Regions from separate parts of the Neobacillus sp. 19 genome, predicted to be linked through region 4. Evidence: riboswitches for the same ligand, from Rfam matches in the RefSeq annotation. Region 4 holds a riboswitch; each other region holds the start of a gene.
The links. Region 4 has a riboswitch for cyclic di-GMP ahead of ACO1D1_RS17130 (DUF192 domain-containing protein). Riboswitches for the same ligand answer to the same signal wherever they lie in the genome.

Region 1: it holds a riboswitch for cyclic di-GMP, as region 4 does, so the genes downstream of both, ACO1D1_RS01955 (Ig-like domain-containing protein) here and ACO1D1_RS17130 (DUF192 domain-containing protein) in region 4, are expected to answer to the same signal.
Region 2: it holds a riboswitch for cyclic di-GMP, as region 4 does, so the genes downstream of both, ACO1D1_RS01790 (hypothetical protein) here and ACO1D1_RS17130 (DUF192 domain-containing protein) in region 4, are expected to answer to the same signal.
Region 3: it holds a riboswitch for cyclic di-GMP, as region 4 does, so the genes downstream of both, ACO1D1_RS19920 (anti-repressor SinI family protein) here and ACO1D1_RS17130 (DUF192 domain-containing protein) in region 4, are expected to answer to the same signal.

The regions. Positions count from the first base shown of each region.
Region 1 covers NZ_JBMPZU010000010.1:92,345-99,722, reverse strand. Annotated here, with positions in the region: gene ACO1D1_RS01975 (glutamate synthase-related protein) at 1-607, opposite strand, end outside; gene ACO1D1_RS01970 (LysR family transcriptional regulator) at 802-1,719, opposite strand; gene gdhA (NADP-specific glutamate dehydrogenase) at 1,887-3,269, shown strand; gene ACO1D1_RS01960 (DUF4023 domain-containing protein) at 3,423-3,548, shown strand; cyclic di-GMP riboswitch class II at 3,818-3,902, shown strand; gene ACO1D1_RS01955 (Ig-like domain-containing protein) at 3,933-7,378, shown strand, end outside.
Region 2 covers NZ_JBMPZU010000010.1:47,588-54,965, reverse strand. Annotated here, with positions in the region: gene ACO1D1_RS01805 (nuclear transport factor 2 family protein) at 17-409, opposite strand; gene ACO1D1_RS01800 (DsrE family protein) at 491-829, shown strand; gene ACO1D1_RS01795 (HD-GYP domain-containing protein) at 1,000-1,911, opposite strand; gene ACO1D1_RS01790 (hypothetical protein) at 1,998-2,687, opposite strand; cyclic di-GMP riboswitch class I at 2,762-2,849, opposite strand; gene ACO1D1_RS01785 (NAD(P)/FAD-dependent oxidoreductase) at 3,151-4,377, shown strand; gene ACO1D1_RS01780 (ABC transporter permease) at 4,528-5,292, opposite strand; gene ACO1D1_RS01775 (ATP-binding cassette domain-containing protein) at 5,301-6,272, opposite strand; gene ACO1D1_RS01770 (DUF378 domain-containing protein) at 6,481-6,678, opposite strand; gene ACO1D1_RS01765 (MerR family transcriptional regulator) at 6,877-7,378, shown strand, end outside.
Region 3 covers NZ_JBMPZU010000059.1:41,014-48,391, reverse strand. Annotated here, with positions in the region: gene ACO1D1_RS19940 (DNA topoisomerase III) at 1-1,005, shown strand, start outside; gene hutH (histidine ammonia-lyase) at 1,320-2,846, shown strand; gene ACO1D1_RS19930 (hypothetical protein) at 2,881-3,090, opposite strand; gene ACO1D1_RS19925 (carbohydrate kinase family protein) at 3,658-4,623, shown strand; cyclic di-GMP riboswitch class I at 4,895-4,986, shown strand; gene ACO1D1_RS19920 (anti-repressor SinI family protein) at 5,017-5,163, shown strand; gene ACO1D1_RS19915 (helix-turn-helix domain-containing protein) at 5,233-5,562, opposite strand; gene map (type I methionyl aminopeptidase) at 5,822-6,571, shown strand; gene ACO1D1_RS19905 (DUF1128 domain-containing protein) at 6,624-6,848, opposite strand; gene ACO1D1_RS19900 (YtxH domain-containing protein) at 7,081-7,378, shown strand, end outside.
Region 4 covers NZ_JBMPZU010000056.1:24,111-31,488, forward strand. Annotated here, with positions in the region: gene ACO1D1_RS17115 (TadE/TadG family type IV pilus assembly protein) at 1-374, opposite strand, end outside; gene ACO1D1_RS17120 (A24 family peptidase) at 371-880, opposite strand; gene ACO1D1_RS17125 (Flp family type IVb pilin) at 996-1,184, opposite strand; gene ACO1D1_RS17130 (DUF192 domain-containing protein) at 1,201-1,533, opposite strand; cyclic di-GMP riboswitch class I at 1,668-1,754, opposite strand; gene ACO1D1_RS17135 (spore germination protein) at 2,017-2,238, shown strand; gene ACO1D1_RS17140 (spore germination protein GerPB) at 2,255-2,491, shown strand; gene gerPC (spore germination protein GerPC) at 2,597-3,223, shown strand; gene ACO1D1_RS17150 (spore gernimation protein GerPD) at 3,220-3,426, shown strand; gene ACO1D1_RS17155 (spore germination protein GerPE) at 3,407-3,793, shown strand; gene ACO1D1_RS17160 (spore germination protein) at 3,856-4,074, shown strand; gene addA (helicase-exonuclease AddAB subunit AddA) at 4,147-7,378, opposite strand, start outside.

The DNA of each region.
Region 1 (7,378 bases), on a different contig from region 4:
AGCCGCCAGCCATTTGACAGCCACTTCCGGTGGCGAGAATAAAGTTTTCACCTACCGAGCCATAGGAGGTTGCCGAAGCCCCAAAAGGTCCCTTGAGCCTCCACGGTTCCTTTCTTTCCGGGCCGACGACAATACTGTCTTCCTCGGGAAATAACCACCGGGAAATCTGGTCCTCGACAAGCTGTTCCCTTCGGGTAAACAGGCCTTCGTGATCTATTCGATACTTTGCTGCATGGACCTTCTCTTGATTTTCGACCTTCAATTCCTCTGCCAAAAGAGGAAACAAGCTATTTGCAATATAATAGCCCGGCTGCTCAAAGTCCCGCTTAGAACCAAAGCTAATCAAATCAGTGCGGTATTTTGCTGAAAAAACAATCCCTAAATAATCGGACCGTGAAAATGGCCTTGCCCCATTATCATCGTCAAACCAGTATTGTCTGAGTTTCGGGCCCATCATTTCTAGAACATAGCGAATCCAGCCAAAATAGGGATAGGCTCGAATAATGGAATGCTGCGGCTTTTTGGCTAAATTCCGCAGCCAGAGAAAAAAGCAAAGCGGTCCACCAATAAAGACAATCAATAGAATGATCAGAATCGTCGATAACATCGCGAATCCTCCCTATTACGAGGGCAGGCCCCCATCATTTGACCAAACAGGTGTGCAATCAATTGGTTCGCCCTGATTGCATCCTCTTCATTAATACTTATGTATGATGGGGATGTTTATATCCTATTAATTTACACTCTCGTCATCTTGTTTTCCTACAGCTGGTCCTACCGTCAAACGAAAGGAACCAGCCCTCACCAGCTTTCTTCAAACTGATAACGGTCGAGAATACTGAAAAATTCCCCGAGGAACTCGAAAAACAGCTTCTCCGTCGGCAGCAGCTCGCGCTCATTTGGGATGATCACACCGACTGTCCTCGTTACTTCCGGTTCTGTAATCGGAATTTTTACCGTCGACCGCGGCAGGCTGTCTATTAAGGTAATTTCCGGAATAAGCGTCACGCCAAGACCTGCAGACACCAAGCCTTTAATGGCATCAATGTCCTCCCCCTCAAACGACACCTGCGGTTCAAAGCCAAGCTGGCTGCAGGCATCGACAATAATTTCCCTTAAGATGAAGCCTTTTGGAAAAAGAACAAAGGAATCTTCCCGTAATTCAGCTAATGTTATTACCCGCTTTTTAGCAAGGGGATGGGTGGCAGGCAATAAGGCAACGATTTTTTCAGTAAATAATGTTCTTCCACGGATTTTCTTCTCCTTTTTCGGCACCGGACCAAGGAGGGCAAGGTTAAATTCTCCCTTTATCACACCATCAATTAAGGATTGGTAGGAACCTTGATTGAGCTGAAATTTCACATGAGGATAGCGCTCACGGAAGGCTGAAACGGCCGTCGGCAAGGTGTATGCCGCCAGGCTGCTGGGGAAGCCAATCCGAATCGTTCCCTTCTCAGGATCTAAAAATTCCTCCACCTCCCGTTTCGCATTATCAATCAGCTTCATCGCCTGCTGCATCTGTTCTAAAAACAAACTGCCGATTGGTGTCAATTTGACATTCCGGCCTTCGCGGATAAACAAATCAACCCCTAATTCCGCCTCCAAATTAACAATCTGCCTGCTCACTGCCGATTGGGCCACATGCAGGGCATGGGCAGCCTCCGTTACATGCTCCCTTTTTGCAACCTCAATAAAATAATGAATCTGTCTTAACTCCACCCATTTCCACCTCGTTTTTTATTCATCTATTTCCGGCATCAATCTTATCTATTTTTCGTATTGCTTAGATTATTTATCAATTATAAAATAAAACAATACTAAGGTGAAGAAATATTCAGTCTATATATACTGTTCATTTAGCTTATTTTTCAAAAGGAGTGAATTCCATGCAAACAATTGAAGATGTAAAACAATCAGGATCAAAGGCAGCAAGGGATTATGTAAATACTGTGTTCGAGACGGTGAAAAACCGCAATGCGTTTGAAAGTGAATTTCATCAAGCAGTGAAGGAAATTTTTGATTCACTTGTGCCCGTTTTCGCGAAACACCCATCATATATCGAGCAGGGGATCCTTGAAAGAATCGTTGAACCAGAAAGAGTTATCACCTTCCGTGTTCCCTGGGTGGATGATTCCGGTAAGGTGCAGGTAAACCGCGGCTTCCGCGTGCAATTCAACAGCGCCATCGGACCTTATAAAGGCGGCTTGCGCTTCCATCCGTCGGTAAATGCCAGCATTATCAAATTTTTAGGATTTGAGCAGATTTTTAAAAACTCTTTAACTGGTCAGCCAATTGGCGGCGGAAAAGGCGGCTCCGATTTCGATCCAAAGGGAAAATCAGACAACGAAATCATGCGCTTCTGCCAAAGTTTTATGACAGAGCTTTACCGTCATATTGGTCCAGATGTCGATGTGCCGGCAGGGGATATCGGTGTTGGTGCCAGAGAAATCGGCTTCATGTTTGGCCAGTATAAAAAAATCCGCGGCGGATTCGAAGCAGGGGTATTAACAGGTAAAGGACTAGGCTACGGCGGCAGCTTAGCCCGCACCGAGGCAACCGGTTACGGTACAGTTTACTTTGTTGAGGAAATGTTAAAGGACCAAGGACTGAGCTTCTGCGGCAGTACGGTCGTTGTATCCGGTTCAGGTAATGTGTCTATTTATGCGATGGAAAAAGCAACCCAGTTCGGCGCCAAGGTTGTGGCCTGCAGTGATTCCAACGGGTATATCTATGATGATAACGGCATTAATTTAGAGACCGTTAAACAAATTAAAGAAGTTGAGCGGAAAAGAATCAGCGAGTATGTTAATTACCACCCGCAAGCCCAATATTTCGAAGGATGCTCAGGGATTTGGTCGATTCCGTGTGACATCGCCTTACCTTGTGCAACCCAAAATGAAATTGATGAAACGTCAGCAAAGATTCTTGTATCCAACGGCGTAAAAGCGGTTGGCGAAGGTGCCAACATGCCTTCAACCTTAGCAGCTGTCGATATTTTCCTTAACAGCGAAGTGTTGTTTGGCCCTGGTAAAGCGGCAAATGCCGGCGGTGTAGCTGTTTCAGCTCTAGAAATGGCTCAAAACAGCCAACGCTTGTCTTGGACATTTGAGGAAGTGGACGCCAAACTCCACCAAATCATGATTAATATTTACCAAAACAGCGTAAAAGCTTCTGAAGAATACGGCTTCCCTGGCAACCTGGTAGTCGGTGCCAACATCGCCGGATTCACAAAAGTAGCTAACGCCATGATCGCACAAGGCGTTATATAAATTTGAAAAGCGCTAGGGCGCTAGAGCTGGACAATTCTTAAAGTTGAATTTATTAAAAAATCTCCTTCTATGGAGATTTTTTTATTTCTGCATGTTTTCTAAACCCACAGGTTACATTAACATTGGTTTCACTTATCAAGGAGGTTTTGCGAAATGGACAACAAAAGCACCCACGAATATGTAGAAAAACTGAAGGAAAACCAAGAAAAGGACAGGAAAAATCGGGAACATCAGGGAGACAACCACCCTGGCAAAAAATTGCCGAATCATAAGCATTAAACTCGATTTAGTAAACAAGCCATGATATGGAATCATGGCTTGTTTTATTGTGGTTTTTTACCACCGCTAGCAAACGGCACATCTATTATTTTTTTCGTTCTTTATATTGTTTTTTTCGCAGTTTTTTGTCGAACGAAATCTCTTTCTTAAACATTCATGTCGGGATAACATGAGAATGCATAGGACTATTTTTATGACTTTTGCACTACCTAATTCGTTTGATTTTTTACTAGATATGGGGGTCGATAATTGGAGTGGATATGTTGTTCTATATAAAGGGAAGCGTTGAAGTATAACCTTATCACTGGACACTTTGGTTATATGGAGCTAGTAGTGTAACCGGCCCTCTTAGTCATTATTTCTATTTTTCTAGGGGGAGAAAGAATGTTGAAGAAATTACAGAAGACGTTTGTCATATTGTTAGCACTTTTGATTTCGGGATTGGTCCCGACAATTTCTGCAATTGCAGCAGTTGAATTAGTTGATTCATCACCTGAGTTTCAAGCCGCTCCTGACAAGACGATAAATGTTCTGCCAGGAGGGACAGTGGATTTTAAAATAAAGTTAGCTTATACCGGTGGAAATCAAAAAAACACTTCTGGGACCATACATGTTGACACCAAATACTATATAGGCTACCCGGAAAATCCCGCTCAACCGAAGGAGACAAAGGATATTCCATATTCAGGGGAAACTCTTTCTACCATTGTGGAGGGTGCTCAAATTTTTGTCGGAGCAAATGTGCCACCTGGACCATACAAAGTACCAATTCAAATAAAAATTGATGATAATAAACCAGGCACAGGAAATACACTTGTAAATGAAACTGTTGATATGTTAACTGTAAATGTATTAGGAGAAACCGTTAAACCTGTTGTCAACATTACCAACCCAATCGAAGGTAAATATTATCAATCCAGCCAGTTACCAGCCAATCCAGAATTTACCGTTGTTGATCAGAGTCCTTATACAACAACCATAACCGGATGGGATAAAACAACTGACGGCATGCACACCGTTACCGTTACTGCCACTGATAAATATAAAAATGTTGGACAAGCATCTGTCACTTATTATATTGATAACACACCACCTGAGATTGCTACCACATTAGTTAATCACGGTGTCTATAATGCTGACTCTTTAAAGGATAATGTAAAGAATTATTACACGATTACAGAAATGAACCCGCAATCATCCTCCGCTCCAGATCTTGATCTGACTGCGGGAGCGCATACAGTAAAAATTACAGCTACAGATAAAGCCGGAAATTATTCCGAAAAAGTGATTAACTATGTTATCGATAATGATGCACCAACGATTTCGTTTAAATTTAATGATGAAGGCTTTTATACTTCAAAAACATTCAAAACATTTGACCCTTACTATGATGTAAAGGATGACAACTTAGACAATTCCACAATTAACGCATCCACACCAGTCTTTACAGAAGGGTCGCACTCGGTAACGGTTAGTGCTTCTGATAAGGCAAAAAATCACGCAAGCGCAACAGCAAGTTACACAATCGATGATACCGCTCCAAAGGTCACCATTAACTTAGAGAATGGTAAATATTATAATGCTTCCGCCTTAAGCGCAGTTGGGGATTTTTACTCCGCAACCGACGAGAATATATCAGCGGTAAAACCCGCCGGCTTTGGTACAACGGATGGCCACTATAATGCTTCCGTAAGAGCGGTTGATATGGCTGGAAATGCTACGGAAAAAGAAGTTGAGTATTATGTTGATACTATAGATCCTGTTATCACAATTGATTCTGAAAAAATTGCAAATGGCGGATTCTACAAATCTAGCTATTTAAATGGCCTTACCAATTTTTATACCGTTGCGGATGCAAACACAGATATAGATCATGTTACTCCATTTGATTTAACAGAAGGTGAACACACTTTAACAATAACCGCTAGAGATAAAGCTGGAAATATAAAGACAGAGACCATAACGTACACGGTCGATAACTCAGCCCCAACGATTTCGTTTAATTTAACAACAAAGGGTTTCTATAATTCTAAAAATCTACCAGAAAACTATTACTCTACTACTGATAATAACGAAGTAGTAAGCGTTGTGGCTTCTGCATATGACAAATCTGAAGGTACACATGAATTAACTGTAACAGCCATGGATGCTGCCGGTAATAGCACGGAAGCGACGATTAAATACACGGTCGACAACACTAATCCAGAAGTATCGATTAGTTTACCTGCTAACGGAGGTTTTTATAAGTCTTCGGATTTACCGGATGAACCAACCTTTACAGTTAAAGAAACAAATAACTACACAACAAATATCACCGGCTACAACAAAGATGACGATGCTGAACATACTGTCACAGTCAAAGCTGCCGATATTGCCGGTAATGAAGGCAGTACTTCTGTCACCTACACCGTAGACAACACCGAACCAGTGATTACTACTAAAATAGTCAATGGGGGCTTCTATAATAAAGAAACTATTGAAAAGCTTGGCCAATACTACGAAGTTTCTGATATAAATATCGACCAAAAAGACATTAGTGCAGATGAATTAGTCCTAACTGAAGGTAAACATTCTGCAACTATTACCGCAATTGACAAAGCTGGTAATAAGTCGGTCGAAACAATCGAATATACTGTCGATAACACCGTTCCAACAATCACTTTTAACTTTAACGATGGCGGCTTTTATACAACTGAGAACTTCAAAAAGTTTGACCCTTATTACGAAGTCAAAGACGAGAATCTTGATGAAAGTACAATTACAGCTAATGAAGTAAGTTTCGCAGAAAGGGAAAATCAATTGACTGTCAGTGCTGCTGATTTAGCCAAAAACGCTAACAGCGCCACGGCACATTATACAATTGATGATACCAATCCAGAGGTTACGCTCCATTTAGCCGAGGGAAAATTCTATAACCAAAGTGAAATTGACAGCGTTCATGATTTTTATACAGCAACAGATAAAAATCTGTTCAGTGTAGAACCTGCCGGCTTTGGCAGAACCGATGGCCACTATATTGCTTCAGTAAAAGCAACTGATAAGGCTGGCAACGGAACGACCAAAACTGTTACTTATCATGTAGACACAGTCAAACCAGTGATTACTATCCACGATACCAAACTCGCAAATGAAGGATTCTATCAAGCTAGCTATCTAGAAAACTTAAAAGATTATTACAGTGTAAAAGATGAAAATATTGACAGGATTAATGTAAGTCCATTTAAACAAGAAAATGGCACCTACACTTTTACCATTACCGCTACAGATAAAGCGGGCAATACAGAAACAGAATCATTGTCTTACACGATTGATAACACTCCACCAACAATTAACTTTTCGATTAATAAGGAGTATTATCAATCAGCCAATCTTCCTTTAGAATATTACACTGCTGATGATAACAATAAAGTTGTTAAGGTTGAGGCGGATGACTATGATCAATCTGAAGGAACCCATACCTTAAAGGTAACCGCTTGGGATGCAGCCGGAAATAGCACAACCGAAACCATTACGTACACAGTTGACGATACTGATCCAGTGGTTTTGATTACCCTACCAGCAGAAAATGGATTTTACAAAACATCAACTTTACCAGACAACCCAACGTTTACAGTTGATGAAAAAAATCCATACACGACTGACGTCCTTGGGTATAACAGAGAAACAGAAACCAATAGTACAGTAACTATAAAAGCTACCGACGCTGCGGGTAACGTCGGAACAGCCACCATAAACTATACTGTCGACAACACCGCTCCAACGATTACTTCAACTTTGATTGACGGTGGATATTATAACGCCGATGCTCTTGACGAACTCGGAACGTATTA
Region 2 (7,378 bases), on a different contig from region 4:
AATGAATTTTTTTAAGTTAAAACATTCCATTCTCGTTTGGGGAATTCTCAGGGATGGGTTGACCCAAATCCCATAATTCAACAATTCGATCAGCATGAAAGCGAAATATATGTACAACTGCTGCTCCATGGTCTTCTGGATTCTGTTTTATATGGGAGTGAACTGCAACAATATCTCCCTCTTCGATTGCATGTTTGACTACAAGTGTCTTGTTTGGTGTCTCCGCTGCATTCTCTTTCATTGCAGCCTTTAAAGAATCAGCATCGCCACGGAAATAGGGATTATGGTGACAAAAGCCTTGGTCTACGTATCTCTCGTATGCCTCATCTATACTTCCCGATGATACGAGTTGCAGGAACGACACGGCATGGTCTTTAAGGCATATCATTGCCTTTGCTTTTTTTTCCATATAAAAATCGTCCTTTCCTTTTAAATGTTACTTTCATTTTATACTATTGTTTAGCATTATTAATTCAGTGAGGTGGAGAAATTGAAAAACAAAGTAATTTTACTTGCTTCAGATCAGCTTGGCAAAGGAGATGCAGACCTAGGTGAAGGAGTATTAGAAACCTTTTTTACTATTCTTAAGCAAAGGGAAGAGCTGCCTGTGGCTGTTTTTTGCATGAACCGCGGCGTATTTACATTAACGGAAAGCTCGCTTGTTTCTCTCCAATTAAAAGAACTGGAAGAAAAGGGGATTGACGTTCTTGCTTGTAAAACATGTGTAGATTTTTATGAGTTAAACGATAAACTTGTAGCCGGGAAAATCAGCGGGATGGCCGACTTTATTGAGTTAGCCTCAAAATATGAAGTAATTACATTATCTTGATTTGGTGGTAAAGTTTTTCCTTAAGGAGTCTGTCAAAACTGCACCTACAATTATTGGGGCAGCTCCAACAATTGAAGTGCAGTTCCATTTAATAATTATTCCCTTTTATACAACAAAAACCTGTTGATTATTTATAGCAGGGAGAATCACTCACATTTACACCAACTGGCTTAGTTGATTCGTCCTTCTTCTCTTAATATTTGTTCAAATGCCGACACCACGTCCATATCATAATGGGATCCAGCGAGTCTTTTAAGTTCATCTATTGCAATCTGTTCTTTAAACGCTTTTCTATACGCCCGATCTTCTGTCATTGCATCGAATGTATCACTCACAGCAATAATTCTTGCTTCTAAAAGGATGTTATCTCCCCTTAATCCATACGGGTAGCCAGTGCCATTTATCCTTTCATGGTGCTGTTCAATAATAGGAGACAGCTCCTTATAATAGGAGTTCTTCACCATTTCTGCGCCATCGACAGGGTGTTTCTTGATTATTTCAAATTCTTCATCTGTTAAACGTCCAGTTTTATTTAATATCTCAATAGGCACATGAATTTTACCAATATCATGAAGCACTGCAGCCACTGTTAAATTCTCTAATTGTTCTTTACTTAGTTTTAATTTTTTTGCTATTTTTACTGAATACTTTGCCACTCGATCACTATGTTTATGGGTATATCTATCTTTTAATTCTACTTGTTTCATAATTTCCATAAGGGAAGATATATCCTTACTTATATGAACAAAGGTTTGTTCCGTAAACACGCATAATAAGGTTACTTTCGAAAGGGTGGTAAAGTGGATTGGATTATTAAGACCTTTTGCAGAAAAGTAATCTTCGGGACCTAGTGTAAACTTTTTATGATCTAGTTCACAAACGACTTGCCCAGATAATAGATAATAAAACTCCAGAGCTTTAGCGTTCTCGCTTGGATAAACATAGAACATTCTACCTTCTTCTATTACTTGGTGGATAATTTCAACTCCATCCCCCCGGGTTAACAAACTAAATACTCCATTATTCTCGAAATCTACCTTTTCGACAAAAGACCCTTTTTTTCCAATCATAAATCCTTTCATGATATCCCCCTTAATACGAATAAAAACGAGCTCAATAAGAACTCGTTTTTATTTTACTATAAATTTTTCAGAAATGTGAAATAATATCAACATCCGACTATTCTAATCGGATCAATCCACACCCACTTATCAGCAAAACGAACTAGCTTCCAGCTGCACTCAGCTTGAACGCCCTTTCCAGCAGCCTTTTTAATCGTTTCATCCGACATTTTAAGTGTTTCTTCATATACACCAGTAATGACCTTATCTAAATCCTTTGTAAAACGTTTCGTTTTTTCATCATATTTCGCTGATTTTTCATTCAGCTTCTGATTCAGCTTGTTGATTTTTTCTTCTAACTTTTGAACGTCTTTATCATCTCCGGACAACAGCTGTCCTGTAGCCTTATTAATTTCCTGATTGATCTCGGTTATTTTACTATTAATTTTGGCTTGTTCATCTTCTAACTTGGCACTAATTTCTGCTAACTTCTTATTTAATTCTTCTTGTTTTTTCACATCATTTTTAGAAGACTCTAAATTAGATAAAGTTTTTTCTCTTTCATTTTTTAACTTTACGACTTGATCTCCTTCTTCGACTTTGCGAATGTCAAGGAGGTAGTCGGCTTGCAATCGATCTGCTCTTCCTACCGCTTCTTCTATCTTTTTATCAATTTCCTTGTTTGCCTTTTCAATTAATTCAATTCCCTTTTGATAATCATCCTCAGCAGCAAAAGCTGGAGAAGCAATTCCTAAAAATACTGCAGCTGATAATAAAATCGCCAATACTTTTTTCATACTCTTGCTTCACACCCCATTTTTCTATTTTAGACGACAAAAAGACCCGAAGGATGAAAAAGGGCCTTTCTTCTTTTCGCAACTGGCTGGCATAGTAGATCCCTACTTTAGCCCCTATAGTTTTGCGTCCGTATCCTTTCAGATAAGTTGCCCTCTGAGTCTATTTTATTATCTACCATCATTATACAGGGTAGAAATACCCAATTCCATGACTGATTTTGTCATATTTTGTATTCTAGCAAAACCTATATTGTTCCACTTCCATTTGTGCCTTTGCCTTCACCAATTCCCCAACTCCCTTTCTATATCTCTTATTATTTATCATTTTTACGCACCCGGGCGGACGTTATGTCAACATAAGGACGGTACTTATTATTTCACCGTGGTCTGAGTAGATTTTTGCATACACAAAATGAGGTTGGAAATAGTAACATTATACTTACTTAATAACTGGGGGATATAGATGAATTTACAATCTGGAACCTATTATTGGCCTTCTACTTTTCCTGATGCTCCATCATACCCGGTATTGGAAGAGGACCTTTCTTGTGATGTATTAATCATCGGAGGCGGGAGCTCGGGGGCACAGTGTGCATATTATCTCTCTAATACTAATTTAGATGTGGTTCTAATTGAAAAATCAACAATTGGCAGCGGCAGTACTAGTACGAATACAGCCCTCCTGCAATATTCCGGTGAAAAAATGTTCACCAATTTGATCAACACCTTTGGGGCAGATTACATCGAAAGGCATTTACAATTATTAAAGGAGGCGATTAATGAAATTGAGGCAGCCTCAAAGAACGTCACCATTGATTGTGAATTCAACAGAAGAGATACTCTCTATTCTGCAAGCTGTGCAGAAGACGTTGAAAGTCTAAAAAAGGAATATGAATTTTTAAAGCAGCATAATTGTGACCTTACTTTTTTAACGAAGGAAGAAATTGAAGCAAAATATCCTTTTAGCAGGGATGCCGCTATTTATTCATATAACGATGCAGAAATCAATCCTTTCAAATACACACATGCACTGTTGGAGTACTCCGCAAAAAAAGGAACCCGAATATATGAACATATGGAAATGAACGGTCATCATTATGATGAAGAACGGGGAAAGATGATTGTTTCTACAAAGAATGGCCATTCTATCCAAGCACGGTATATTATTTTTGCAGCAGGTTATGAAGGAATAGAAATCAAAAAAGAGAAAAAGGCCTCCTTTGTAAGTACATATACGGTAACAACCAATCCAGTCGATGATTTCTCTAAATGGTATAACAGGACACTCATTTGGGAAACCGCACGTCCTTATTTATTTATGCGGACAACTAGAGATAACCGGATTATCATAGGCGGACTTGATGATAATACTTCGTACCCTGAGGATCGCGATAGTAAATTGATTCACAAGAAGAATAAACTGATTGAGGAATTTAATAAAATGTTTCCCACTATTCAAGTACAGCCGGAATATTACTTAGCTGCATTTTATGGGGGCACATTGGACGGCATTCCGATTATCGGCAAATATGAGGCATTTCCAAATAGCTATTTTCTATTTGCCTTCGGTGATAACGGGACGGTTTACAGCCAGTTGCTGTCGAAGCTTATTGTAAAGGAGATTGTTGAAGGGAACTGTCCCGATTTAGCTCTATACTTGCAAGATCGCCCTTTGCTAAACAAGAGTTGATAAACAATGGAGCCGCACGTCTTATGATAGTGGGCTCCATTGTTATTATCCTAAAAAAAGCTGAAAACTGTTTACCGTGTAGGTCATTTCGCCAAACCCCTCCAAAAATCATCCTTGGAGGATGATCAACTTCCATTTCAACTTTAAAATCTACCCTCTGCTCACGGCCTGGCGAGCACTAATAGCAGCAAAACTGATGGTCGCCACACAAAATAAAATAATGACAAGAAAAGCCTTCCAAATATCACTTTCACCCCAGCCATGTATCATGACCGCACGCATGCCTTCAAAGACATAGGTTGTTGGATTGATTAGCGCTGCTACTTTAAGCCAATTTGCTTCAATCAGGTCATAAGGTACAAAGGTCGTGCTCAGAAATAAAAGTGGAAAGAAGATAAAGGTTCCAGCCTGTGCAGCTTGAGCATTTTTCGTACGAAGAGCAAACCCAACGGAATAGCCAGCAAAAGCCAGACCCCATCCCACCGCGAGAAGAAGGACAACAACAACTCCACTGAAACCTGTAACCACTTTTAGCCCCATAATAAATCCAATGAGCATGATAAGAATCGTTTGAACAAGAAGCTGAAGCATCCCAGCAATAATTGGCCCCAAAACAATGGCAAGACGTGATGCCGGTGTCAACAAAAGCCTGGAAAAATAGCCGTTTTCCAAATCTGTGATAAGCGACTGTCCCGCACCTCCTGCCCCTCCGATCGCACCGGAAACAATAGATACAGGCAGAATAAACGCTAAATAACTAGCACCACCAAATGCCGGGAGTTTTGAAATCCCACTTAGTCCAGCTTGATAAACCAATAAGAAAAAGAGACTAATCACCATATTTGGAATGAAGGCAAAAGGATTCCGAATCGTATTCACTAAACTCCTTTTCGTAAATAGCCAGGTATGCTGCACAAATATCTTTATGCAAAAGACTCCTCTCTCTTTAATTTTTCTGATTGAATGGAATGACCTGTCAAATTTAAAAACACATCATCTAAAGAAGGAGGCGATACGTTCAAGCTAATGGGGGTGATTAACTCTTGATCTAATAGACGAATCATTTCCGGCAGCTTGGCTGTCGCTTTCTCTACAAACAACCGAAGATTTGCCCCTGATTGTTTCACATCATCTGCTAAAGGTTCGAGTATAACTGACGCACGCATTGCCTCTTCTTCTTTTGTGAAGGCTAAATCAATGACATCTTTCCCAATGGATGCTTTTAAGTTCTCTTGAGTACCAGATGCAACAATTTTTCCCTCGTTGATAATCGAAATACGATCAGCCAATTCATCCGCTTCCTCAAGATATTGAGTTGTCAAAAAAATAGTCGTGCCTTTTTCTTTATTGAGAAAACGGATTTCTTCCCAGATCAGTTTTCGATTATATGGATCAAGTCCTGTCGTAGGTTCATCTAAAAATAAGACCTTTGGATGCTGGACAAGAGTTAATGCTAAGTCTAGACGTCTCCGCATCCCGCCTGAATACTTTCCACATTTTCGATGAGCATCTTCTGTTAATCCCACAAGCTCCAATAATTCGTCGGCTCTCTTCCTCGCCATGCTCGAGGGGAAACCGAATAATTTCCCCTGCAACTCCAAAAGCTCTCTCCCCGTTAACTGCGGATCAATTCCCGTTTCTTGCAGGGCAACTCCAATTACACGCCGTATTTGTTCAGGCTCATTTATGACATCAAAGCCCGCAATTTCAGCTTTGCCCGATGTGGGTTTTAATAGGGTGGTGATCATTTGTATAGTAGTGGATTTACCGGCGCCATTTGGCCCAAGAAAAGAAAAAAACTCACCCTCTGCAACATCGAATGAGACCCCTTTTACGGCTTGCACATTTCCCTTAAAGGTTTTAACCAGATTCTCCACCTGAATTATTGGTTTCATACTAATCACTCCCCAAGTTACATAATGATAAATCTTTTATTAAAAGGCTTTATAATAAATTTTTGTGTAACTTATTTATTTATTTATATATACCGGTTAGTCAATTTATAATAATAAATAAAATTTTTAAAAATAATTACCAGAGTATTAACAATTACTCAAGGTAAAAAAAATAGCTGCAAACATGGCAGCTACTAAATCATTCATTCTATTTTGAAACAGCAGATAAGAGCTTTAAACTGTAGATAGCTGCAAGGCCAACAAGGATATAGACGACTCTTGCCATAATACTGTCCATCCCGCCGAAAATGCCTCCAACAAGATCCCATTTAAACAGGCCCACTAATAACCAGTTTAATCCACCAACAATAATCAATACTAAAGCAATCAGATTTAACGTTTTCATCAAAAATACCCTCCTTTAACTTTTGTATAACTTCTTAAAAATATTATACAAATACTATACAAAGTTAGCAAGTGTTTTTTTAATTTTTTAATAATTCCACTGTTGATCTCACTATTTCATTCAATTCACCACATCCTGTCCCCCTTGAATCCCGCGAAGGTTTTGTATAAAATATGTATAGATAAAGTGAGGTGAAGGATGATGTACAGTATTAAAAAGGTGTCTGAATTACTCGACATTCCAACTGTAACGATACGAGCCTGGGAAAATAGGTACCATGTAGTTAATCCCGTGCGAACGGAAGGCGGGCACCGCTTATACAGCAATGAGGATATAGGAATTTTAAAATGGTTAAAAGAACAAACAACAAAAAATCATATGAAAATTAGTGAGGCTGTTCAACTTTTAAATCAGTCAACACACCAGGCTATTGAATCCACACCCGTTAGCAAATCTTATGAGGAAATAAAAGCCGCTTTGTATAAGGCGCTCATTAAAATTAATACTCAAGAAGCAAACAACATCATCGAATTAGCTTTTTCTTTGTTTGAATACGAGGATGTCTTTCATCACATTTTAGCAGAAATACTTTATCAAATTGGTGATGACTGGGAAAATGGAAAGATTACTGTTGCTCAAGAACACTTTGCCTCTCAATTCGTCATTAACCGGTTTGCTCAGTTTTTAAGAATTCTACCCG
Region 3 (7,378 bases), on a different contig from region 4:
CTGGCGGTATTATTCCCGGCATTTGAGTACGAGCAATTAACGCTCCGTGCGAAAATTGGTGAGGAAAACTTCGTTGCAAGAGGAAAAACCATTTTGTCGCTTGGTTGGAAGGAAGTTTACAATAATCGGCTTGATGAGGACGATGAAAATGATGATCTGAAAGAGCAGATTTTACCTCGGATCGATAAAGGTGATACATTAAACGTCAAACTAATTGCTCAAACATCAGGTCAAACAAAGCCGCCTGCTCATTTTAATGAAGCGACCTTACTGTCGGCAATGGAAAATCCAACAAAGTATATGGATACGAAAAACAAACAATTGGCCGAGACCTTAAAATCGACTGGCGGCCTTGGTACGGTAGCGACACGTGCGGATATCATTGATAAGCTATTCAATTCATTCTTAATTGAAAAGCGCGGCAAAGACATTCATATTACTTCTAAAGGTCGTCAATTGTTAGATTTAGTGCCTGAGGAACTTAAATCCCCGACTTTAACAGCCGAGTGGGAGCAGAAGCTTGATCAAATTGCCCATGGTAAGTTGAAAAAAGAAGTATTTATTAGTGAAATGAAAACCTACACAAAAGAAATTGTTACTGAAATTAAATCAAGTAATAAAAAGTATAAGCACGACAACATTTCTACAAAGAATTGTCCGGACTGTGGAAAGCCTATGCTTGAAGTGAATGGCAAAAAAGGAAAAATGCTTGTGTGCCAAGACCGGGAATGCGGTCATCGTAAAAATGTTTCTCGCACCACAAACGCACGCTGCCCGCAATGTCATAAAAAACTTGAGCTGCGTGGTGAAGGTGAAGGCCAAATCTTCGCATGTAAATGTGGATATCGTGAAAAACTATCTGCTTTCCAAGCGCGCCGTAAAAAAGAATCTGGTGGTAAAGTAGATAAACGGACTGTACAAAAGTATTTGAAAAACCAGCAAAAGGAAGAAGAACCTTTGAATAATGCATTAGCAGAAGCATTAAAAGGATTGAAGTTTGATTAACAGCATACTAAGGGGTTATTCATGAAGATGACATATCTTATTGAATAGCCCTCTTTTACGTTCCTTTTGTATATTATCCTGCTAAAGTGTTATCGTGTTAAAATTCAGAAAATTCAATTGACAAATAAGGTTTTTATCCCATACAATATTATCATTAGAATAGTTAATAGAATGGAATGATGACGAATGAGGCATCTCAAAAAATTAGATCAATATTCATTTGTTTTTATAAAAGAGGCTGGACTCCCAATCTAATGTGATTCGGAATCCAGCCTCTTTCTTTATTATACTAAAGTGGTAGAGGAGAGAGAAATGTGATAACACTTACAGGCAATAGTTTAACATTGGAACAGATGAAAGATATTTTATTCCGCAAGCAAAAGGTCAGTGCATCCGAGACTAGTATGGCGGCTGTCCAAAAAAGCCGTGAAGCTGTTGAAAGAATTGTTTCGGAATCGAGAGTAGTTTATGGGATTACAACTGGGTTTGGAAAATTTAGTGATGTGCTGATTGAAAAAGACAATGTCCAGGATTTGCAGCTCAATTTAATTCGTTCCCATGCTTGCGGAATCGGTGATCCATTTCCTGAGGTTGTGGCAAAAGCAATGGTCCTCCTTCGTGCGAACGCACTATTAAAGGGATACTCAGGAATCAGACCACTTGTCATTGAAAGACTTTTGGAATTAGTAAATAAAGATATTACTCCCGTCATTCCGCAGCAAGGGTCCCTTGGCGCAAGCGGAGACTTGGCTCCACTATCGCATCTTGCGTTAGTGCTGATTGGTGAAGGGGAGGTATTTTACAAAGGCAACAAAATGGAATCACTTGAGGCGCTTCAACAAGAAGGAATCCTCCCGGTCACATTAGAAGCGAAAGAAGGTCTGGCCCTAATTAACGGAACACAGGCGATGACAGCAATTGGTGTTGTCGGTTACTTGGAAGCCGAGCAGCTGGCACATGAAAGTGAATTGATTGCGTCGATGACAATTGAAGGACTGAACGGGATCATTGATGCCTTTGCAGAAGAAGTCCATGTGGCAAGGGGCTATCAACAGCAGATTGATACAGCAGCAAGAATCCGTATGTATTTAAGTGATAGTCTACTAACCACACAGCAGGGAGAATTAAGGGTTCAAGATGCTTATTCGCTCCGTTGTATCCCGCAAGTTCATGGTGCTTCTTGGCAGGCACTTGATTATGTGAAAGAAAAACTAGAAATTGAAATGAATGCGGCAACAGACAACCCGCTAATTTTTGATGATGGTGAAAAAGTCATCTCAGGTGGAAACTTCCATGGCCAGCCAATTGCTTTTGCAATGGACTTCATGAAAATTGCCGTTGCAGAATTGGCCAATATTTCCGAGCGGCGTATTGAACGATTAGTGAATCCGCAGCTAAATGACCTGCCGCCATTCTTAAGTCCTGAACCGGGCTTACAATCTGGGGCAATGATTATGCAATATGCGGCGGCTGCACTAGTATCTGAAAATAAAACACTTGCCCATCCTGCCAGCGTGGACTCCATTCCATCATCAGCCAATCAAGAGGATCACGTGAGCATGGGAACAATCGCGTCCAGACATGCGTATCAAATCATCCAAAATGTAAGGAGAGTCCTTGCTATTGAGCTTATTTGTGCAATGCAGGCTGTAGAAATTCGCGGGGTAGATAAAATGGCAAGTCATACAAAAATGTTCTTTGAAAAAGGGCGCGAACAAGTACCTTCCATTAAAAAGGACCGCATTTTCTCAAAGGATATTGAAAAAGCCGCAGAGTGGTTAAAGACCATTGAATTTTCACAATTTATCGGGAATTTAAGTATTGAAAAAGGTCAGTACTAAAAGCTAAAAGGCGTGAGAAATTCACGCCTTTTGATTATTCCATCTGTTCCGGCAGCAAGCGGGCAGTATCTCCACGCCCTTCGTCTTCCTCAATCCTATTTTTAAAGGCTTCCCTGGTAACTAGAAATTCCTCATCCCCAATCGCTTCTTTGCTGTGCTTTTCAGTTAGACTGTTTTCAGGGAAATTTCCGGGATGACCTTTCTTTTTATGTTCAAAATGTTCTCCGCGTGCCAAATTCAACACTCCTTTCGTCTTCGGATGTAGCATTCCCAAATAGACAAAAAAAAATAACTGATCAAAAAAAGCTGGAGATGAAGTGAACAACAATTTCACTTATCACCAGCCTTTGGCCGATAGGAAAGTATAACTTCCTATCAGGCATAAGTGCAACTACGCCTCTGTCTTCGCCAATCGGCGAATTTTCTTTATTTGTCGGGTTTGCATATTCGATCGAGAAAAAAGCCAGCAAATACAATAAACGCGATAGGAATTGAAAAGTTTAACACATGTATAACAGTCATAATAGTTTACACCACCATTATTAGAATATTAATAATATTAAGTATATTTAAATGTTATTAATATTATATGCTAAATGTCACAATTTAGACAAATTTAATCCTCATAATAATTTTATTAGGACAAAACTTGTTCTCATGCTTGTTTTAGGGGATTTTTTTGCACTCGAACAATCTTTCCAATATTGTCCACAAGGATTTTAAGGATTAGTATCGTAATAATTATATAGTAGGGAATATTATTGCAATTCTGCCTTGAATCAAAAATGTTTCCAAAGGAGTTGTACTGACAATGAATAGACAGGAAACAAAAAAAGTTGATATTCTCTGTATCGGCGGTGCAAATGTAGATTGGAAAATACAAGCCCTTAAACCCTTAGCCCACGGTACATCAAACCCGGCCTTAAGTATGAAGTCAAGAGGCGGGGTAGCTAGAAATATTGCAGAAAATGCGGGGCGGATTGGATTAAATACGGCTTTATTAGCCTATGTTGGAGCAGATTCTGAAGGAGAATGGCTCCTGCAAAAAACTAAAAACTTTGTTGATGTAAGTCCCACAGAAATAATTCAAGGAAAACCAACGGGAACCTATACAGCGGTACTTGATGATGATGGTGAGATGGCAATCGCCCTTGCAGATATGACAATTTATAATGAAGTGCAAAAATGTTTTTTTGAGACCAATATGCACTATATTAAAAGTGCAAAAATGATTTTAATAGATATGAATTTTCCCGCAGAGGTAATTGCACAAGTTATAAATAGCTGTAAAAAAACAGACATACCAGTTTGTATCGCAACAGTATCTGCACCTAAAACAGCGAAATTACCTGCCTCTTTAGATGGGGTTACATGGTTAATTGCCAATCAAAAAGAGGCTGAAGCCCTGTCGAAAATTAAGATTACCTCTGAGGGGGATTTCTACCGTGCAGCCGAATTGATCTTGAAAAAGGGTGTAGAGAAGGTAGTCATCACAAGACAAGAGAAAGGTTTAATTTATTTCACAAGAAATGGAGAAGCCGGAGCCATTGTACCGCCAAGTATTCCGGTTGTGGAAGTAACTGGAGCAGGCGATTCACTTATTGCAGGAATTTTATTTGGTTATTTAAAAGGCCTAAGTACTGAAGATGCCTGTAAAATTGGCATCACCTGTTCAATGATTACTCTCCAGACATGCGAAACAGTAAATCCCGAATTGAACCAACAGTTACTGCAGAAGGGATTTCAAAAATATTTCAGTAAGGGAGTAAGTTGTTAACGATTCTCCTTTACAAATTTTTATTGAATGAGAGGGGATTCTCTAAATTCCCCTCTCTTTTCTTTTTCGGAATGAAGAAAAGGGAAAGGTATTTGTAGAATATTGGGATATTTTGGGTGAAAAAGTAGTTCGAAACTTAATAAAAATGACAAATTATAACACCCTGTTATAAAAGGACTAGATATAATGAACATATCATTTAGGTTTAAGTAAATTGACCTAGCAGAAGATAGTAGAAAATGGTATTCGGTAATGCTTAAGTTGGACTGAAAACAGAAAAAGGCAAACCTTTTGAAAAACAGGGACGCAAAGCCGAGGATCTAAGGTGAGTGCCATACTTGCTATGATGGCCGGGCTACCTGGAATACGAAATGTATTTTAGGAGTGAGATGAATGTTCATTACGAATAGTGAAGTGAATGTGATCGACCAGGAATGGGTGGCACTGATATTAGAAGCAAAGAAACTTGGAATATCAATTGAAGATGTACGGGAATTTCTTAATCAAGATTCGCTAGGAGAGCCTTCAGGTACATATTAAATGAAAAAAGCATTCTACAAAAAGTGACATTTTTTGTAGAATGCTTTTCTTCTTTAGACAAAGTTCTGATTAATCATTATTATTTTGATTTATTCTCCACTTATTAAATTCTAGGAAATCACGAAATTGGTCCTTGGAAACACCTGAGCTCATAGCTTCTTTGACAAGATTCATCCATTCACTATCCAGTGTATCTTTGTCGATTTGCTCATGGATTAAATGTTCAACTGGAAGATTTAATACAGCAGCAATTTTTTCAAGAAATTGGATGGAAGGATTTTTTTGCAAATTTCTTTCAAGGGAACTTAAATAAGATTTTGCCACTCCGGCTTGTTCTGCAAGTTCGGATAAGGACATCTTCTTTTCTAATCGAAATTTCTTAACACGGTCACCAATCATTGGCTTTCACTCACCTATTTTTAATATTAATATATTTATTCTACCAAAAAGAATGGAAAAGTACCATATTAAGAACAAGTGATTATTACAATATCATGAACATCTCGAAAAGACGTTTCAAAGTAGCAACAAATTTTGAAAAAATGAGCGGTTAGAGGTAATATAAAAAGTGTTGCCATCAGAGTCAAAAGGTATATATATGTGAACCAAATTGTTCAATATACATAAAATTAACCATAAAGGAAGGGGATTATTCTTCATGATTGTCCTTAAATCTCAACGTGAAATTGAAGCAATGAAAAAGGCCGGAGATATTCTTGCAGCGTGCCATAAAGAAATTGCAAAACTAATACAACCAGGAATTACAACTTGGGAAATCGAGGAGTTTGTGGCCGAATTTCTCACTAAAAATGGAGCAACACCGGAACAAAAAGGCTACAAAGGTTATGAATATGCAACATGTGCAAGCATTAATGACGAAGTGTGTCATGGCTTTCCAAGAAAAGAACCATTAAAAGAGGGCGATATTGTCACGATTGATATGGTTGTTAATTATAATGGGGCTTTAGCCGATTCCGCATGGTCTTACGCAGTTGGCAAGGTTTCTGAGGAGACGGATCATTTATTAAAAGTAACAAAGGAAGCCTTATACAAGGGGATTGAACAGGCGGTTTCGGGCAATCGAATTGGAGATATTGGCCATGCCATTCAAGCCTTTGTTGAAAGCGAAGGTCTTTCTGTAGTCCGGGACTTTATTGGCCACGGGATTGGTGCGGTGATTCACGAGAAACCCGACGTTCCCCATTATGGACTGCCTGGGAAAGGGGCAAGAATTAAAGAAGGCATGGTATTTACGATTGAACCGATGGTGAATATCGGCAGATACCAAACAAAGATGGATGGCAATGGCTGGACGGCAAGGACATTCGACGGTAAATATTCAGCACAATATGAGCATACAATTGCCATTACAAAGGATGGCCCGATTATTTTAACCGAACAGAATTAAACCATAAAGAACCCCCGTTGTTTATGACAATAACGGGGGTCTCTTTATGGTTTTATTTCTTTCTCAAACTCCCTAGTTCCTCTACCAGCGCCTGCATTTCATTCGGGCTAAACGAATTCTTTTTAAGGACCATTTCATAAATTTCCTTTAATTCTTCATACATTTCTTCGTCAAAGTGTGAAGGCTTAATGGCCCCAAGATTTAGCACCTTTAATTTTTCCTTTATTTGTTCAATCATATATTCGACATTTTCAACAGATTTTTCCGATAAGTTCATTTCGGGCACCCTTTCCGAATTAATATTCTCATCTTTTCATGTAAAAAAGTATCTGTCAATATAAACTTATCCCTGAGTTTAGTTTAACCAAAGATAGGGAAATAAAAGGTAGTATAGTGGGACTTGCATCAGAATGCCGGATAAAGCAAAATAAATGGTAAGAATACATATTGGTATTATTTTCTTATAGAATCGATCCATGATATTAATCATGGTGGAAGGAGAGTTTAAGATGACGAGGAAAAATCAATTTTGGAAGGGGATCCTGCTTGGGGCCCTTGCAGGTGGGGCTATTAGTTTATTAGACAGGCAAACACGTGAAGCTATGAAGGAAAATATTCAAAAAACATCTTGTAAGGTTGCCTATATCGTCCGTAATCCCGGAGAAGTCTCAGATAAAGTAAAGGGGACGGCGGCGAAAATCAAGACAGCCTATGAACAAATGAGTGAAGATATTTCCTATATTACAGATAAAGTGGAGGAATTGAAGGAGTTAACACCACAAGTTACAGACATTCTAAAAGAAACAA
Region 4 (7,378 bases):
CGAATCGTTGAATCCGTTTCAATCATAAACGGGGAGGGAAACAGCTTTGACACAAATGGCGTAAAAAATTGAAAGGGATACCGCAGGGTGACCTTGACATAATCTCCCGAGTGCCTTAAGGAATCCTTCGGTGAAGGTAGGACCACTAAATCCGTTTTGTTCCCTAAATGAACGTATTTTTGGGCAAAGGCAGTAAGATCCACATCCTTTTCACCTAAGCCGGCAAGCCTTACTGTTTCCTGTGCAGCCATGTGTAAATGGGCATAGGAATAGGTTAATCTGCCAAAATCAAGGATACCCACCAAAATCAATAAAAAGATTGGTAAGATGAGTGCTGTTTCAACCAGCGATTGGCCTCGTTCATCTTTTCTCATAACGGGAGAACACCTGGGAAAAAGATTTGGTACAGTGCTCCAGCTGCAATCGCAACACCGTATGGGAATGTTGACTTCCCTGTCTCTTTGCTGTCGATGAGTGAAACATGAAGACCGTGCTTTAAACTATGGATATAGTAAAGAGTTCGTTTCAGGAATCCTTTACGTAAAAGAAGGACAAAAATAGCGATGATTCCGCCTGCTAACGCCATATATAGAGAGGCCCAAAGCACAAACCCGATTCCTTTTATGCCGCCAATAACAGCCAGCAGCTTAACGTCGCCCGCTCCCATACCACCAAGAAGATAGGGAATGAATAAAATGCCCAAACCAACAACTGTTCCAAGCAATGCCGTTGTCAAACCGGAAAGCCCGCCCGTCGCAGCATGGATGATCCACGCCAGCAATAAACTTGGAAATAACACCACATTGTAAATCTTCCGCTCCTTGAGATCCGTAATAACGCAGATGATTAAAAGTATAATTAATAAATAATTACTCCACACTTCGTGCGCTCCTTTCTAACAAGATGTCATGGTCCGCAATCTGCCTTTTGATAGTAAAACAGCCTTACGTTTGCAGCAAAACGCAAGGCTGGATAGAATAAATCTGTTTTCCAAATTAAGGTGTTGGAGTTTTGGTAGATTCAGTTAAAGCGTCAGTTGCTTTTTGGAACAATCCTTGAATCTGTCCGCGCATGGTGACAAGGATGGTAACAACTCCAACAGCAATAACACCCAACACTAATCCATACTCTGTCATACCTTGTCCTTGTTCTTCAGTTAATAAAGCCTTCATTTTGTTCATCATTTGTAAAAACCCCTTTTCATTTTATAGTTACATAGTTTCCAATTTTCGTTTCTGTTTTCTGAATGGTGCCTGCCGGCAGTTCCAGCACAGAATATGCTTTTTTTCGAATCTTTCCTACCTTTGCAGGCTGTACCGTTTCGTCCAGGCCTACAATTTCTAAATCTTTGCTTAAGTATAGGACATCGATGGAGTATTTCATGAAGAAGGTATGGATCGATTGGCAGGGTTGGATTAATAAGCCGTGTCCTGCTGGTAAACTTTTCGAAAACATCAGACCCTTCAGCCTTTTAAAAAAGGTATCCGCGGTTGATACATAGTTTGCCAGTTCCGCTCCGTTTGTCAGATTCACGACTTTCAATGATTTCACCTCCAAAATAGAAATAACCCCGCCTTTACCGAAAGGGGGGTTAATAGACATAGAAATTTATAGACACATAAAAAAGCTATGTATACATAAATATCTAATATGAAACACCCTTTTCTTTCGGTAACTGGCTGGCGTAGTGCAAAAGCACCTTAGCCCCTGTAGCTTTGCGTCACTGATTTTCATCAGTTTTGCCTTTATCGAGAATCAGTGTTTGTTTTTCCGACTGATCTCTTACACACATATTAGTACTTTTTAAACCTATCGAATATCCTACTAATTTATCATTTTATGTCGAAAAGCATAGGTATTTATTACTATTTTAATGTTCAACCCTTAAAAAATATGAAAAATACCCGTAAATAAGTAATCCTCACTAGTGTCAATGGGTATATTTAGGCGAATAAATCACATTATATCCGCCTATACATATGATGTAAAAGAGAAAATGAACAAAGGGTGGTGCTCATGCCAGCAATTGTTGGGGTTGCACAGGTCATTACACTTGGAAACAGCTCTGTTTTTCATATTGGCGATGTCTATAAAATTATGCCATTTGCTACGGCCAAAACATTTTCTGGAGCTGGTTCCTTTAATACAGGCGATCAGGTTGATGTTTACAACCGATTAAGTTCAACAAATACTTCTGACCCAGATGTCATAGACCAAAATAATTTCCTTAATATGTAATGAACGGGTGGTCAAATTGAATTTTTATATTCAGCAGTCCATTCAGATTAATTTCATAAAAATTGGTGGAATTACCAATTCCTCTGTCCTGCAAATTGGCAGTGCCGGAATCATAAAGCCTCTAGCACATCTATATAATACTGGCGGTTTCATAAAACCGGCGCCAGCAGGAATTAAACCAGAAGGACAAATACCGGCACCTTCAGAACAAATACTGACACCTTCAGTACCATTACAGGCTCCGGTCAGGTAATGGAAAAACCTTGTCAGCCTTATGAACTTGTGGAAAAGAAGCAAATCCAACTGAGTTTGTGCATATAGTTAGAACACAAGCTCAAAAAGGCGATTCGCTGGCGAGGTGATTTACTTGTATCAGGATCTTTACCAATATCTTCAATGGCTGCAGATGTCTATTCAGGCGCAGGAGAAGAGAATTGAAGCTTTAGAACAGACAATTCAAAAATTAAGAGCTGATATAACGCAAATAGGGGAGAAACCCGCGATTAATGTGGAGAGGATTGAATATAAATTTGACCAATTGAAAGTTGAGACTCTTGAAGGAACGTTAAATATTGGCTTGAATCCTAACGATTTATCCGGAATTGAAGACTTTGCAGTACAAAATCAATCATTAAAAACCCCATTTTCTCCAAAAGAACAAATGCGAATATCAATGAAAATTGAAGAGGCGATCCATGACTATTTAGAAACGGACTTACCGCTAATTGTGAATGATGCTCAAAGGAACATGGCGATTCCAGCAAATGAATCCTATTTGTCCTTCATTAAAGAAGATATTATCAAACAGCTGCCTAACCGGATCGACTATCATCTTAAAACGAACGCCGCTAAGGTTCAGCCGGATACGAAAGCCCCTCCAATCGAAGAAATCATCATCGAAGCACTAAAGCAGGAAATACAAAGTGGTGTTATCGTCTTTTTAACTAACTTACCTGAGAATGTGAAAGGAATGAAGACGGAATGAACTTTGAAGTTTACAATCGCATCCTCCATGTCGATAATATTAAAATCATGGCGGTCGCAAGCTCCTCATTATTTATGATAGGAGATACGGAAACCATCCAGCTGACATCTGCATTTGACACACCACCAGAATCCTTAATAATTGGGCCATTTGTTCCGTTAGAACGCGATGTGACCCCTGGATATGCTAACCCGAATCTCTAGCGTAGACCATATCGAAGTAAAGCAAGTGGCTTTCAGCTCCGTTATTCAGCTTGGAGATTCCTGCATTCTTAATGGATTTTCCAGGGCCCTTGCTATTCAAAGGGAAGCAGAAATATTCTACGGGGATGAAGGTAACTTTCCTTCCTATCGAACTTTTAAAAAGCCTCTGCCATTGCCGCCTATTACCGAATCAATATCTTTTTTACGCCACAATATTAATCCCATCATAAAAGTTAATAACATTGATGTTACGGCTGTTTCTTCTTCGTCGGTTTTACATGTTGGAAACACTCGAAATGTTTCGATGGAGGTAAGAGTTAAGCATATCCGTCAGCTGTTGCTCGAAGGCCATGAACAGGACATATAATTAATGCATATGTTAGTATAGGTAAAATAACTAGATAGTTCATACTGAAAAGGTGTGTTTTAATGCCAGCGATTATTGGTCCAGTACAAATCGTGAATGTGAGCGGAGGAATTGTCCAATTCGGAGATACTGTTTATATCTCTCCAAAGAGCAGCACGAAAACCTTTGCCGGCTCTGGAGGATTTAACACCGGTGGCTTAATCGTCGCGAATAATGGAATCAGTGGTACAAATGTACTTGATACAAATGTGATTGACCAGCCGATAGCCGGGAATAATTAAAAATGACATAAACCATCCATGGGTTTATGTCATTTACATAAACCATCCATGGGTTTATGTCCTTTTTCATGTTTATTCTACTTTTAAAATGTGCGCTCCATCAAAGAAAAATAAATATCTTTCTGTGACATCTCTTTTCCAGATTTGTTCGATCGCCTTCGTATATAAGTTAATCTGCACCCTGTATCTTTCTTCAAGGATTGGTGCGGCCTGATGAAAGCCTCCCCTATACCTTCCTGTTATTCCATCTGTTTTATAGTCAATCAGGACAAGCCCATGATCATCCTCCAGAATACAATCAATGATTCCTTGGACAAATACAAATTCATCTGCTTCTTTCCAGTTTGGGTAAACCTCACTAGCAGGCAATGAAAGAGTGAATGGAATTTCCCTGTGAATGGCTTTGGCATGAAAATATCTTCTGCCTAGATTTGAGTTGAAAAATTGCACTATTAATTCACTGTCAATAACCGCGGACTGCTCCGGAGTTAACAATTCATTGTCAACCATCCAATCTAATTGCCTCCGAATGGATTCTTCACTAACAGGGATTGTCAAATCCACATGCTGCATCACCATATGCATCGCCGTCCCCCGTTCGGCAGGGCTCAACTGTTTTTCTTGCATAAACTTTGGCCGTTTTATAATTGACTTTTTAAATCTTCGAACTAATTCCGTACCGCTATGCTCATCCGTCATTTCTGCGAAGCGTTTAATTTCTGAAACAGATTGCTTTGAACGATGGACTGTGGCATCGGGGAAGGAATATTCCCATGTCAGCCGGTCCTTTATTTCCATAGCAAATGAAGATTCTGCCGGGACTTGCTCAAACTTTTGAACTCTTTCCAGAAAATAATCCTCTTGCATGTTAAGTTTCGTTTCCTGTTTTTTAATTTCTTCTGCACTTTTCACTTTAATTTTCCAAGAAGACGGATGCTCAGTGATTTCCACCGGTACACGTTTACCTTTTTCACTTGTATTCCTTAATTCATCGCAGTTTTGATGACGGATCAATGCCGGTCCAATCCAGTCGATATAGCTCATGGCCGATGCCCGCTCAAAATCCTCTAACAGCCATTCAGTATGTGAGGAAACATCATTCCATTTGTCGATTGCTTTCGCCGCATCCTTTAAAGCTGCTGTCATAAAGAGCTTTTCTTTCGCCCTCGTCATCGCCACGTATAAGACACGCATCTCCTCTGCTAGCATTTCCATTCTTTTTTTCCGTTTAAAAGCAATTTGCGGGAGGGATGGATAGGAAATACGTTTCTCTGCATTTACATATTTAGCCGCAAATCCAAATTCTTTATCTAGCATGTAGGACTTTCGGATATCCATCATATTAAAATTCCGTGCCATCCCCGCCATAAATACAACTGGAAATTCAAGCCCTTTACTGCTATGAATCGTCATAATCCGGACAACATCCTCCTGCTCACTCAGCGCTCTTGCGGCCCCGAGGTCATCTCCTCGATCCATCATGCGCTCGATAAATCGCAAAAAGCGAAATAACCCGCGGAAAGAGGTCTGTTCATAGGCCCTTGCCCTGTCATATAAAGCTCTTAAGTTAGCCTGACGCTGTTTGCCTCCAGGCAGTCCGCCAACAAAATCATAAAACCCAGTATCCCTGTATAACTGCCAGATTAATTCTGAAAGCGCTCCTTGTCTTGCCAGCGAGCGCCAGCTTGTTAACCAATCAAAAAAACTGCGGACTTTAGCATAAAAAGGCTCTGTATCTTCGGCTGTTTTACTCAAGCAAAAGGAAGAAACGGCCTCCCAAAACGAGCCATGCTTCCTGTGAATGCGAATTTTAGATAAATCCTCTTCATTTAATCCGACGATGGGTGACCGTAACACCGAAGCTAAAGGGATATCCTGGTATGGATTATCAATCACCCTGAGCAGTGACATCATAATTGATACCTCTGTCGCTTCAAAATATCCAGTGGATAAATTCGCATAAATCGGAATTCCTTGTTGCTTAAACTCTTCAATAATTTGCGGTGCCCAGGTCATCGAGCGGAGGAGTATCACGATATCCCGATACATAATAGCGCTTTGCGATTTTGTTTTTGTATTATATACAGGTGCACCTGCTGCAACTAATTCTTTAATCTTTCCAGCTATGACTCTTGCTTCAAGCTGCGATTGTTCCAGCTCTGCTGCATCAAATTCAGCCGCTTCTATTTCGCCTTCCGCTTCTTTATCTCCGGCCGCTTCTGCCTCTTCCGCATTTTGATCAATTAGCAGCACTTCTACCGGATATGGATCTTCTGCTGGGTATGGTGCACCCTTTCGCAATTCCGCCGCCTCATCATATTCTATTTCTCCAACTTTGATCCCCATGATTTGTTTGAATAAATAATTGGTGGCATCAAGTACTTCTTTCCTACTTCTGAAATTCCGTGCCAAATCGATTCTTAAGCCAGAATCAATGCCATCCACCCTAAAGCGGTTATATTTACTTAAGAAGAGATTTGGCTCTGCTAGTCGAAAGCGGTAAATCGACTGCTTGACATCGCCGACCATGAATAAATTACCACTTGCTTCCCCATCTTTTGTTACAAGTTTTAAGATCGTTTCCTGAACCATATTTGTGTCTTGATATTCATCACAATAAACTTCTTTAAAATGCCCGCGGTAAGCAAGTGCTGCTTCTGATGGGAGAAATTCACCTTCAGCTGAAATGGCTTCTGTCAATATTGCGAGACAGTAGTGCTCTAAATCGGCATAATCAACAAGACTTTTTTCTTTTTTTATTTTTTCAAATCGGTTTGAAAATTCTCTTACCAGATAGGCAAGTGTTTCGACAAGTGGCAGCATCTCTCTCATATCACGTAAAAAGCTTTCCGGTTTCCTGGAAAAGAGCTCTTCTTTTACATCTTGGATTTTTTTCTTCGCCTTTTCCCGGAGCTTCTGGGCCTTATCAGTCAGGTCCTTATCATAGTGGTCTCCCTTAACCTGTTTTGCCCGTGAAAATGACCATGCTTGCATCGCTTGATGTAGTGTCGCCCATGAATCTTTTTGCGCTGATAAAAGTGTTTCAATGACTAGCAAATCATCTAAGAAGTTTTCGGCTCTCGGCGCCGGGCCATTTGGCAGTTTGGTTACTTCAAGCCCTCGCTTGATCATTTCCTTTGCCGCTTCTAATTGCAATTTAATATCGAAAAGAAGTGCCTCTGTAAACGGGAGATTTTCTATATTGTCTCCATCTGCCACGTCATACATGGAAACAATAGATTGTAAATACTGCTCCGGCTGGGGGTTTGAACGGGCAAAATCGTAGATTGAGCGCACAATTTCC